4 regions of the Paenibacillus sp. FSL K6-2859 genome follow, and region 3 is predicted to be linked to each of the others. Evidence: predicted binding sites of a transcription regulator. Region 3 holds the regulator's gene; each other region holds the start of a gene.
What was found. The regulator Rex, encoded in region 3, represses fermentation and respiration genes when NADH is low (regulators of the CRP and FNR family bind a similar motif). The targets are predictions, from matches to a motif close to TTGTGAAATATTTCACAA.
Positions count from the first base shown of each region.

Region 1: scfA (six-cysteine ranthipeptide SCIFF) is a predicted target of Rex. The motif match lies at 1,942-1,959, and genes of this name have one in related genera.
Region 2: MHB64_RS15865 (cytochrome ubiquinol oxidase subunit I) is a predicted target of Rex. The motif match lies at 1,386-1,403, and genes of this name have one in related genera.
Region 4: MHB64_RS06300 (FAD:protein FMN transferase) is a predicted target of Rex. The motif match lies at 1,503-1,520, and genes of this name have one in related genera.

Region 1 covers NZ_JBBOYU010000001.1:790,846-794,061, reverse strand. The annotation lists gene scfB (thioether cross-link-forming SCIFF peptide maturase) at 250-1,644, opposite strand; gene scfA (six-cysteine ranthipeptide SCIFF) at 1,767-1,916, opposite strand; gene MHB64_RS03480 (SF0329 family protein) at 2,400-2,969, opposite strand.
Region 2 covers NZ_JBBOYU010000001.1:3,600,900-3,604,115, forward strand. The annotation lists gene MHB64_RS15855 (hypothetical protein) at 1-135, shown strand, start outside; gene MHB64_RS15860 (GNAT family N-acetyltransferase) at 175-1,026, shown strand; gene MHB64_RS15865 (cytochrome ubiquinol oxidase subunit I) at 1,564-2,931, shown strand; gene MHB64_RS15870 (cytochrome d ubiquinol oxidase subunit II) at 2,928-3,216, shown strand, end outside.
Region 3 covers NZ_JBBOYU010000001.1:4,712,796-4,716,011, reverse strand. The annotation lists gene dinG (ATP-dependent DNA helicase DinG) at 1-1,468, shown strand, start outside; gene MHB64_RS21075 (redox-sensing transcriptional repressor Rex) at 1,600-2,253, shown strand; gene MHB64_RS21070 (amidohydrolase) at 2,240-3,216, shown strand, end outside.
Region 4 covers NZ_JBBOYU010000001.1:1,408,557-1,411,772, reverse strand. The annotation lists gene MHB64_RS06310 (DsbA family oxidoreductase) at 1-157, opposite strand, end outside; gene MHB64_RS06305 (glycosyltransferase family 2 protein) at 430-1,362, shown strand; gene MHB64_RS06300 (FAD:protein FMN transferase) at 1,544-2,650, shown strand; gene MHB64_RS06295 (RCC1 domain-containing protein) at 2,804-3,216, shown strand, end outside.

The DNA of each region.
Region 1 (3,216 bases), 3.9 Mb from region 3:
CAAAACAGCTCATTATAACTATACCAAAACACGGCTAGCAATGTTCTGGACTGCTGAAATACCAACCTCTCTCGCGGAATTCATTCCAAAGATTCAGATAAAAAACGATCAGTGATCTGCACTTTACAGAAACCGATCGCCTCTCTTATTTTACGGTCCTCCTTCTCTAAATTCATACAAAAACCGAGAAAGGCACTTTATTAAAAAGTGTCTATTTCTCGGTTACCGTTTATTCATCCGTTACGTTAACTAGCTAGGTTGCCCTTCCATCGCTCTAAACGATTCATCCACCTTCACCATCATGGAACATTCGACTCTTTTGCGGAAGACGTCACAGCTGAAGTCATAGGTTCCCACAAGGGAACCCGTCGCGTGCAGCGCATTGGCGGGACAACCGCCGCTGCAGTAAAGTTTCGCCCAGCAATTCTTGCATTCCGGCTTCGAGTAGCAGTTGCTCTCTTTAAATTGACATTGCAGCTCAGGTTTTGTGATTCCATCCCAGACGTTTCCCATGCTGTATTCTTCATCCCCGACGAACTGGTGGCAAGGAAAAAGCTCTCCCCAGGGGGTGACCGCAAGATATTCGGTTCCTGAACCACAGCCAGTAATTCTCTTCTGGATGCAAGGCCCTTCTGAGAGGTCAAGCATGTAGTGATAAAAGGTAAACCCCTTGCCTTGTTCACCGCGACCGATCATTTCCTTGGCGAGAATTTCGTACTGATTGTATATCTCCGGGAGGTCCTCCTCGGTAAGGGCATAGGGTTCTCTTGGATCACAAATGACCGGTTCCATCGAGAGCTTGTCAAATCCAAGGTCGGCGATATGAAAAATATCATTGGTGAAATCGACATTATTTCGAGTGTAGGTTCCTCGTACATAGTACTCTTGGTCTCCGCGCTTACGAACGAACTCTTGGAACTTCGGAAGAATGTGATCGTAGCTGCCTTTTCCGTTAACCGTCTTACGAAGCCGGTCATGAACCTCTTTTCTACCATCCAGGCTTAATACGACATTGTACATTTCCTGATTTAAAAACTCGGTGACTTCATCATTTAGCAGCATCCCATTCGTCGTGAAGGTGAAGCGGAACTTCTTTTTGAATTCTTGTTCTTTGCTTCTTGCATAAGCTACGATCTGTTTAACTACTTTCCAGGCCAAAAGCGGTTCCCCACCGAAAAAGTCGATGTCCAGGTTGCGATGATGACCCGAATTTTCAAGCAGGTAATCGATAGCTTTTTGTCCAACCTCATAGCTCATGATTGCTCTATCTCCGTTGTATTTCCCTTGGCTGGCGAAGCAATAGTCGCAGGATAGATTACAGGTATGTGCTACATTGAGGCAGAGCGCTTTGACATAAGTTTTTCGTTTTTTTAAATCGAGCGAGAGGTTCTCGAACTCATCTTTTGTAAAGAGCTGACCATCATTTATAAGCTCCTCGATATCCGCGATGGTTTCTCGAATATCGCTCTCGGAAATGCTGGAATCCTGTTTATATCTTTCCAACATCGTTGTCACAATTTTTTCGACAGAAGTTTCCTCATAAAGCGCTATAATTTCATATGCTAGGTCATCCACAACATGTACCGATCCACTGTAAGTGTCGAGAACGATATTGTATCCGTTTAGTTTATATTGATGAATCATACTTGCTAATCAGGCTCCTTTTGCACACAAGTAGAAACGGCTTTACCATCCTGTAGAGGTAGCGTCCATTTCTTAAAAATAGCCGCCCATCAGCAGAGCAATGGGCGGTAAAATTCCGAATCCTATCTGTTCATTGCATTTTCACACTTCTGGTTTGCAACGCCGCAGGAAGTTTTACAAGCGGACTGGCAAGATGTCTGGCATGCGCCACATCCGCCGTGTTTTGCGGTATCCATCAGTTTACGGGTGCTCAGTGTTACGATTCTTTTCACGATAAATAACTCCTTCTGTAATTTCTTGTGATCACTTTCACTTAATTTCCATGGAACATCGTAGCAACCTGACGTAAGTACGTCTATGATTCCCGTCACCTAGCAGAGCAGAGAGGGATTAAACATAAAAATCAACGCTCATTTTCGTGCAGTCTTTCATGCTTGTGATCGTAGGATGCCGTAGCAGGAACCAGAGTCAGAGCAATGCTAAAAAAGTGACCAAAGAAACAAAAAAGAGACGGCAATGATGCCATCTCTTTAACAACGATTTTTCCTCATACTTGTCCGTAAAGTCCAATAAATATAGGATCTCATAACACTGTATCCTTTCTTACCAGTAGAGCGACACTCTCCGATTCCATATGCACCATATGCGAACATCCCTCTCATTATCATGGCTATTGTTATGGTGGGGAGAAGTCGCGTAGAATTAGGGATTTTTGTAGGGAGTGTTTTTTGAATATTCAATGAAGTTATTTATTTTTATAATGTACTACGCCGTAGTTCATAAAAATACTGCACAATTGGATGCTTTAACTTCATCTTCTCGCTCATGTTCAACATTCGTTTTTTTCCAACTCGTCTGTCCACTAAGGCTAGAATATTCAATAAGATATCGTCGCTCTCTAAGCTCTCCTCTATGGAAATAGATAAATACTTAGTAGCTGTAACAATAAAATTTGATTTACTTAATGACGTCTGTGCTGACAAAAGCTCCTTTGCAACTACTGATATTTTTCTGCTTCTTGCAATTATGATTAGACGATCCTCCGGGATGATCCCCTTACTATCTTTTCTAACCGCTTCAATGTCTTCATGGTTGATAGGAATTTGAAGATCTGAATCATTCTTAATTTCCTGCTCCGTCTGATACCATCTAATTGAGCTTGTTCTATCATTCATATTAAGTATGTTCTTTTTATCTACCGAAATATAACAATTCCCTGATTTATCAGGTAAATAACGGTAACTGCTCGCGCGATATTCAACCCTGCCGTATAACGCAGGACAGAGAAAACTCTCCAGTTGTTGCTTCAATTTGCTCCAGGACATGGATCCTCCTATGTTTTATGTTATAAATACCTGCTCAGGCAGTCGTTCTATTATACAATACATAATACAATCCCACTAAAACCTGAATAATATCTTGATATAAAAACAGAGGAACGACTTAAAATATTTGGTTTTTGTCCCCGCGGGAAGGGAAGTATATAGGTATTGTCAAGCGTTATCACGATAAGCACAAGGGAATGAATCACCCGGTCGAGATGTAAGTTAAAGGTGAAACGGTCGCTAGGAT
Region 2 (3,216 bases), 1.1 Mb from region 3:
GACAAATTTGATGCAAAGCTTATGCATACGCAAATTGTATCGTTGCTGAAAGCGGTCAAGCTAGTGGACGCAACGGAGACGACTAAGCTAGGGAAGTCAGATGGGTATTCTTTCTTCTATGGTCGTACGAAATGATGGTGGTAATAGTGTTAGAAGAAAAGGAGGAAGAACTATATGTTAATCAAAAATGTTGAGGATATTGAATTACAAGAGTTTACAACTTGCTTTAACGAAGCCTTCTCCGATTATGTCATTCCGTTTCAAGTTTCTGCGCAGCATTTAGCTGATAAATTTGCAGGTGCGGGTGTTAATTATCAGATGTCATTCGGTGCTTTTGATCAAGATAAGCAGGTTGCATTTGTTATGCATGGCATCGGTGAGCGTAACGGCGAAAGAACTGCCTTTAATACCGGTACCGGAGTCGTTCCTTTATATAGAGGAAAACGGCTGGTCGCACAAATTTATCGTCATGCTTTTCCCATCCTCAAAGAAGCCAATATTCAAAAATGTTTGCTTGAAGTCATCCAAACCAATGTTAAAGCTATAAAAGCGTATAGTGCTTTAGGATTTCAAATCCATAGAGAATTAGTTTGCTTCAAGGGTCGTATTAATGTAAACCTTCCGGCCGATCATAGACGTACATTCATTTCTATGGTTCGACTGGAAGAATTCGATTGGACATCGGTACATGCTTATTGGAATTTCGAACCTTCTTGGGAACAATCCGCTGAGGCAATTTTACGAAACCCGCATCTGTACGATGTGGTCACCATAATGGAAGACAACAAGATTTGTGGATACGCGGTAATAAAATCAGCCAATGGAGCTGTTCTACAGTTCGGCGTTTTGCGAGAAAAAAGAAATCAGGGATTGGGACGTTCCTTATTTCATTGGATTGGAGAGAGACATGCACTCATCACCGTCAATAATGTAGACAAAAGAGATATAAATTCTATACGTTTCCTTAAAGAAGTTGGTCTTGACGTATTTATAGAGCAATATGAGATGAAAAAAGATTTGTCATAACGAAGATGATATTCGCTTTAATTCAAAAACACTGATGAGTTGAGTCAGTGTTTTTTTGTTGCCAAAAAAGGGTATATATAAAGGATTGGAATGAGAAAATATCGTGTTTCTCTAACATCGAAATACGAGAATACTTGTAGCATCACATATAAGCTAATGAATCAATAGCTCCTTCGGATGCTTTTTGTGTTATTCACCGAGTTGTTAAAAAGATTTGTCCCTTTCTTGAACGTTTAGAGATGAAGAGGTCTCAGTGATTGAATTACTAAAAATTTAAGATATGATAATTTTAATCATTAGGCCACTATATTAATCGGATTGCTTCAGTATCAGGTAAATAGGTCTCGCCATCTCTTGCTTTGTGAAATTTTTCTCTTTTTACATAGCAAAGAACGAGGAACGTCATACTAAAACGAACAGGCAACGATGTCTCTGAGCCTTGTTTAATCTGATATTGAATGCAGCCTACAGTTAGCTGGCCTAATCATAAGCATCAAATGACGAAAAATGAACAGAGTTTGAAGGGAGCAGTAAAGAATGGAAATTGATACGGTGCTATGGAGCAGGCTGGTTACAGGCTTGACTCTTGGGTTCCACGTTATTTTTGCGACGATTGGCGTCGGTATACCGCTAATGATCGCTATAGCAGAGTTCATAGGAATCCGAAAGAAGGACCCCCATTATACCCTTATGGCAAAAAGATGGTCTCGAGGATTTGTCATTTCTGTAGCGGTTGGTGTCGTGACCGGTACAGCGATTTCACTACAACTGGCCCTGGTATGGCCGAATTTTATGAAACTGGCGGGGAATGTTATTGCACTTCCGTTATTCATGGAAGTGTTCGCTTTCTTTTTTGAAGCCATCTTCCTAGGCATTTATTTGTATACGTGGGATCGGTTCAAAAATCCGTATATCCATTGGCTGCTGACGATTCCGATTGTCGCCGGTGCAGGGATGTCTGCCGTTTTTATTACGACGGTGAACGGATTCATGAACCAGCCTGGAGGCTTTGTCATGGAAGCAGGCCAATTCACAGCGATTGACCCAGTGCAAGCGATGCTGAATACAGCGACGTTCTCCAAGGTGTTCCATGTATTAAGCTCGGCCTATTTAACAGGTGCTGCCCTATTAGCCGGAATTGCAGCCTTTGCAATGCTGAGAAAAGGGGTATCCGCATACCACAAAAAATCCTTGAATCTCATGATGGCGGTTGTTTTGCTGTTCGGCTTGCTAAACACATTAGCTGGAGATGTGTCCGCCAAGTTTTTGGCCGAACATCAGCCGGAGAAGCTTGCAGCGGCAGAATGGCATTTTGAGACGGGTAGCGGTGTGGATTTGGTTCTAATGGGATGGCTGAATGCAGAGCATGAAGTTCTAGGGGCTCTTCATCTGCCGAAGGTGCTCAGCTTCCTGGCCTTTGGAGACTTTAACGCAGAGGTAACGGGACTGGAGGAATTCCCCAAAGATGAATGGCCGCCGCTTCTCGTTCATTATCTGTTTGATTTAATGGCCGGAATTGGATTTGCCTTACTCGCGATAGCGGTCCTGTATTTCCTGTTTGTGTTCTGGAAAAAACGTAATGCGCTTAACAAGTGGATGCTAAGCATCCTCGCACTGATCGCGCCGCTCGCTTTTCTGGCTGTTGAGCTGGGCTGGTTTTATGCAGAAGTTGGGCGACAGCCTTGGATTATCCGTGGATATATGCGTGTAGAGGAAGCAGCCACGACTTCTCCGAATGTTAGAATTATTTTCTTCGGCTTATTGCTCCTGTACATCGTACTCGGCAGTATGTGTGTAATCGTGCTAAGACGCTTGTTCAACAATAATCCGGCAGAAGTTGAGCTGGAGAAATATATGAAGGATCATCCTGATCAATCTACTACAGAAAAGGGGGGCACTGCATGATGAGTTACGAATTGATTGGCATCTCGGTGCTCTGGCTGTTCTTGTACGGCTATTTAATTATAGCTTCTATTGATTTCGGAGCGGGCTTCTTCGCCTTTTATGCACGTTTGACGAAGCAAGATCATTTGATTAATCGTCTGATTTCCCGTTATTTATCACCCGTTTGGGAGATCACAAATGTATTTTTTATCTTTTTCTACATTGGCATTGTCGGATTTTTTCCAGACACAGCCTATTATTATGGCTCAGCGTTGCTTGTTCCGGGAACCATTGCAGTAATTCTTC
Region 3 (3,216 bases):
TCTTGTAATTGATGAGGCCCATCATCTGGAGGACGTGGCTGGCAAGCATTTAGGCATGCATATGAAGCATTTCACGGTGGCACATACACTATCGCGTCTTTATAAGGATAGTCGAAATGGCCAACTTCCTACGCTTCGCCAAATGCTTCAGTCATCAGGCAGTGAGGAAGCTTCTGAATGGAGCGGAGTGATCGATAGAATCTATCCGGACCTGCTTACCATAAAAGAAACCTGGGATCTGCTTAGTGATAAACTATTCAGCCTCTTGCCGGAACGCAGCGATGCAGCAGCGGGAGAAGCTGGCCAGTTAGTCATGCGGCTACTTCCTACCCGTAAACCGAAAGATTGGGATGAATTGGTTGCTTTAGAGAATACTATGAATCTGACATTAAGCGAAATTATCCGTAAAGGTGATAAAATGCTTAATGAAATGCGAGATCAAGAAGGTCAATCTTCCTCAGATAGTCTAGTTACCGATATTAGCGGCTTATTTAAGGATTTAGCTTCAATACGTGAGCAAGTACGGTTTTTTATGGGATTAAACGATGAGAATGTAGTATATTGGCTGGAGGCGAATGGAAATTATCGCAGTAAATCGCTACAGCTGTATGCCGTTCCTGTTGATGTCAGTACTCAGCTTAAGGAGCTGTTTTTCGACAAAAAGAAAAGTATCGTGCTAACTTCGGCGACACTCTCTGTTGATAAATCGTTCCAGTTTATGATTGATAATCTCGGACTTAATGAAGCTGCGGAAGAGGGGCGTCTGATGACATCACTCCTGCCTTCTCCTTTTAAGTATCGGGAGCAGGCGCTGTTAGTTATTCCACGGGATTTCCCTAGTGTGAAGGGCAGTGTGGGCGATGCCCGATTTGTTGATACACTCGTACAATCACTAGCAGAAGCAGCGACTACAACACGCGGGCGGATGCTTGTCCTGTTTACTTCTTACAAGATGCTACGCCAGGTTTACGATCCTTTGAAAGAGGCTCTAGCCTCACAAGAGATCACGGTGCTGGGTCAAGGCGTGGAGGGGGGCAGCCGTAGCAAGCTGATCCGCCGTTTTCAGGACAGTGCAGCCTCTGTACTGTTAGGAACAAGCAGTTTTTGGGAGGGTGTTGATATTCCGGGTGAAGCATTAACATGCTTGGCCATCGTGAGGCTCCCGTTTCAACCGCCAAACCATCCCCTAGCGGAAGCGAAGTCTGAGTTATTACAAGCCCAGAAAAAGAATCCGTTCATGAAGTTGTCTGTTCCTCAGGCGGTTATTCGCTTTAAGCAAGGATTTGGAAGGCTGGTGCGGACAGCGCAAGATCGGGGTATTGTTATTGTGTATGACACCAGGGTGATCGAATCTCACTATGGGAAATATTTCCTCTATTCGTTGCCTGGCCCAAAAATGGAGCATATGCTTACGGATCAAATGGTTCCTCGTATAGCGGAGTGGTTGGAAGACGGAGGCGTTTCTTAAAAAGAACGTCATCGATCATATTAATCACTCTACAATGAAGGGCGGTATAAGAATACCGCTCTTCATTGAGACGAGGTACACGAATTAGTATAAGGTTAGTAAAGAATATTACTTACATTAGGAGGTAAATTATGAAATCGGAAAAAATATCAGAAGCCGTTGTTCGCAGACTTCCTGTGTACTTACGTTTCCTAAATGATCTACAGAAACGTGAAATATTAACCGTTTCCTCTCAAGAGCTAGGACAGAAACTTGATTTGAATCCCGCTCAAATTCGCAAAGATTTAGCTTATTTTGGAGATTTCGGCAGAAAAGGTATCGGGTATGACGTAACTTATCTTATTGAGAAAATCCGTCATATTCTGAAGCTGGATCAACAACTGAATGTGGCTTTAGTGGGTGCCGGTAACCTTGGACATGCATTATCTAATTATAATGCTTATTTGAAAGATACTATGAAGATTACCGCTATATTTGATTCCTATGCGCCTAAGGTAGGGCGGAAAATCAACTCACTTACCGTTCAACCGATGGAGGAGCTTGGTCAGACGGTTCGTGAGCAAGGTATTCGAATTGGGATAATTACAGTACCTGATTCAGAAGCGCAGAATGTAGCGGATATTCTCATTGAGTCTGGCATTGAGGCGATTTTAAATTTTGCACCAGTGATTCTAAAAACACCATCGAATATCCGGGTTCATGCTGCTGATTTTACAACAGATTTGCAAAGCCTTGCTTATTATTTGAAGGATGGAAAGGAAGAAAGCAGAAATGAAGAGCAATAAAACGATTATCAAGGGCGGGCGTTTTCTTACTCCGGGAACGGATGAGCCGGTTCTTAGTGGATATATGACTATTGAAGATGATTTGATCACTTACATAGGAAAAGAAGAGCCTTTAATAGAAGACGATGTGCAAGTTGTTGATGGCAGTCGTCTGTTGTTTATGCCAGGTCTGGTAAACACGCATGGCCATGCCGCAATGTCATTGCTTCGTGGTTATGGAGATGACTTAGCGCTTCAGGTGTGGCTTCAGGAGAAGATGTGGCCGATGGAAGAGAAGTTCACCGGAGAAGATGTATACTGGGGAACCTCCTTGTCTGTACTTGAAATGCTGAAAGGTGGCACTACAACCTTCCTGGATATGTATGATCATATGGACCGAGTAGCGGAGGTCGTCGAATTATCAGGTATTCGTTCCGTATTAATGAGAGGCGTAATCGGTCTATGTCCAGAAGAAGTACAAAATCAGAAGCTTGCGGAAGCGGTTTCTTTTGCGCGTAACTGGCATGGTAAGGCTGAAGGTAGAATTACGACAATGATCTCGCCACATGCCCCATATACATGCCCACCAGACTTCTTTGTTAAGTTTGTGCAGGCGGCTCATGATTTGAATTTACCGATGCATACCCATATGTCCGAAACGAAACGCGAAGTGGAGCAGAATGTGGTGGATTACGGACTGCGGCCAGTAGCGCATTTAGAGAAGCTTGGAATGTTCACACGTCCGTCTATAATCGCTCATGGTGTTCATTTGAATGATGAAGAGATCGAGATACTGGCTCGTCATGATGTAGGTGTATCCCATAACCCTGGAAGCAATCTTAAGCTGGCTAGTGGAGTTGCTCGAGTTACGGATCTTCTAAAGGCCGGAGTGAAGGTGTCACTGGGTACAGATGGAGCGGCAAGTAATAATAATTTGGATATGTTTGAAGAAATGCGTCTTGCAGCACTCATCCATAAAGGTGT
Region 4 (3,216 bases), 3.3 Mb from region 3:
GAGTCTCATTCAATTTTGCATGTGGATCCAGTTGAAAACTACGGAATACCACCTCTACTTGATCTCTGTTCGGGAACTGACTCAGCGCATTCTCCAAACGTCTTTTACCAATATAACAAAATGGACACGCATAATCGGACCAAATATCTATTCTCATGAAAAAAACCTCCTATTATTATTGTTCATTTGTAACTGCTGAATAAGATTGATAACTAAATATTCGTCGCTTACTATTATATAGTTAAAAACCGAAAAACACAAACTTAACTTTTATTAAAATAATTTCATTTAGACCTGAGCTGCACTAAAAGTATACGAAAGTGGTATATACGCTCTTCTTCAGGAACGATAGAATCAAGGTAACCACATTTCGCCGGATAACTGCATTCAGGTGAGCGGACAAAAGAAGTCCTGAAGGGAGATTAAGATATGCATGATCTATCTATAGTGATTCCTACTCGCAACCGAATCAATGACCTTACGGTGTGCATAGAGTCCATTGGCAAGCAGACAAATCTTAAAGATATCTCTATCGAGCTATGGATTATGGACGACGGTGAGATCCCTAAAGACAGATTAGCTTATTATTCTGAAATACTACAAGGATTACCACAGGCTGAACTCCATTATCATCGCAAAACTAAGCCTGGTCTCTGGCTTTCCCGTTACGAAGCGCTAGGGCTGATCCATGCAGAAATCGTGCTCCATTTAGATGACGATGCAGAATTAAATGACCCCTTATATATTCGACGATTGTTAGATACTTATACAGCCGACGACTCTATTGTTGGTGTAGGTGGTGTAGCCAAAGGTATACATAGCAGCATGCCAAGCAGGCTATTCGGTATGCTAACCGGACAAATGTCCGGGTCACCAGGCAGATTGTCGGCAAGTATGTTTGCAGGCTCGCAATTCCTTTGGGGAGAGAAGAAGCAGGTATTTGAAACTGATTTTTTTCACGGCTGCAATATGTCCTTCCGGCGCTCGGCACTGCGTGATATTAAGCCCTATCCATGGATGACAAGCTATTCCATAGCCGAGGATATTTATCTATCCCATTTAGCCAGCCGCTATGGCAAGCTTGTGATTAATCCCGCCATGAAAATCATCCATCATGAGTCGCCAGGCTCTCGCGATAAAGTGGGCGTTGTAGCACAAGCTACAGCCATTAATCACTACTATCTACTCAACTTGCGAAAAGCTCCATTAATGAATTATGCTGCCTTGATCTGGACATTGTCTTGTCTGACGGTTAAAGCAACCCTAAAACGGAATTTCAAAGCCGTTAGCGGATATGCCAAAGGTATCCTCTTCGTATTAAACCCTCGCAAGAACAAATACAGTGAATATATGCTCGATTAAATAGCATCGTTTTATTCTAAATCTACAGCGCTGCTCCGAATCAGGATACGGGGCTTTTTTTGTTATGCTGACCGACTTATCCCTTAATATGTCATGAATTTGATTTCCATCAACTTGTTATCTGGGGTATGATATAAATAATGTGATTTGTTTTAGAAACTAACTTTATGGATGGTGGAATATGTTCAAGAACAAAAAAACGACGCTGATCCTCGTTGTAATCGTCATCGTCGTCATTGCTGTCGGCGCTTGGCTAATTACTAAAGATAAGGACGATAAGACAGCGGGAACTACGGGTAGCGCAACAACATCCGGAAAAGGAGAGGAAAAATCTCTTTCTCAGACCTTTTATATTTATGACACTGTTGTGAATATCAAAGTGTTTGGTGCTACTGTAGAACAGAAAAATATGGACGATATCCAGCACATGCTGGAGCGAATGGATATGGAGCTTAGCCGCACCAAAGAAGGTGGAGAGACATACGCAATCAATCAGGCAGCAGGAAAAGAAGCGGTTGTTGTTTCTGACGAAACCCTGGATGTAATTAAACAATCCATACAATACGCAAAGGAAATGGACGGGCTGTTTGATCCTACAATCGGTCCGCTAATCGATCTTTGGAATATCGGTAGTGGCGGAGATAAAGTTCCTCCCCAAGCAGATATTGATAAAGCCAAGAGTCTAACCAATTACAAGGACGTTGAAATTGATGAAGCTGCGAAAACTGTAAAGCTAATGAAGGAAAATATGGTGTTAGATCTAGGCGGCATTGGTAAAGGTTATGCTGCAGACCGTATCGCTGATTATTTGAAAGAGCAAGGTCTTAATAGCGCTATGATTAACCTCGGAGGCAGCAGTATTATTGCCCTCGGTAAAAAGCCAAACGGAACGGAATGGAATATCGGATTGCAGGATCCAGATCAAAGCCGTGGTACTCAGCTAGGAACCATTAAAATCTCAGATGAGGTCATCGATGCTTCTGGTGTTTACGAACGGTATTTTATGCAGGACAATGTTCGTTACCATCATATCCTTGATCCACGCACAGGATATCCTTCACAGAACGGTCTCAAAAGCCTTACCATTATGAGCCCGAATGCAACAGATGCAGATGCCTTATCTACTGGGGTATTCTTGATGGGAATTGAAGAGGGTATGAAATATCTTGAAGCTTTACCTGAAGGTGTTGAAGCTTTCTTTATTACCGACGACAACAAGATCTATGCTACTAAAGGCATAAAAGAAAGAATGAACCTTACAGATCCAACATACAGCTTCGCAGAGTAAACGAAAAAAGCTTGTCCCTTAGAGCCGAGTTGGCTTCTAGGGAGCAAGCTTTTTTAATAGACACACGTAAGATTTGAAGAAGAAAGAACTGTGTTTTAATGGGGATTTGTCCTACAATGGTACACATCTACCATCAACTAAGGAGCGAAATTTATGAACCTTGTGAAAACCCTACCCTCCATAGCAGCGGGTTATCGTCATACCGCCCTGCTTAATTCGGACGGCACGGTGACGGCTGTGGGTGATAATAAATATGGCCAATGCGATGTAAGCAGCTGGTGCGATATGATAGCGGTTGCTGCGGGTAATGCTCATACCGGTAATGCTCATACCGTCGGGCTTAAATCAGATGGTACGGTGGCAGCTGTGGGTTGGAATAAATATGGCCAATGCGATGTAAGCGACTGGACTAATATTGTGAGGGTTGCCGCGGGTTGGCGTCGTACCGTCGGGCTTAAATCGGATGGTACCGTGGTTGCTATAGGTCGAAATAATGAAGGCCAATGCAATGTAAGTGACTGGCGTGATATAGTAGCAGTTGCGGCTGGTGATTGGCATACAGTCGG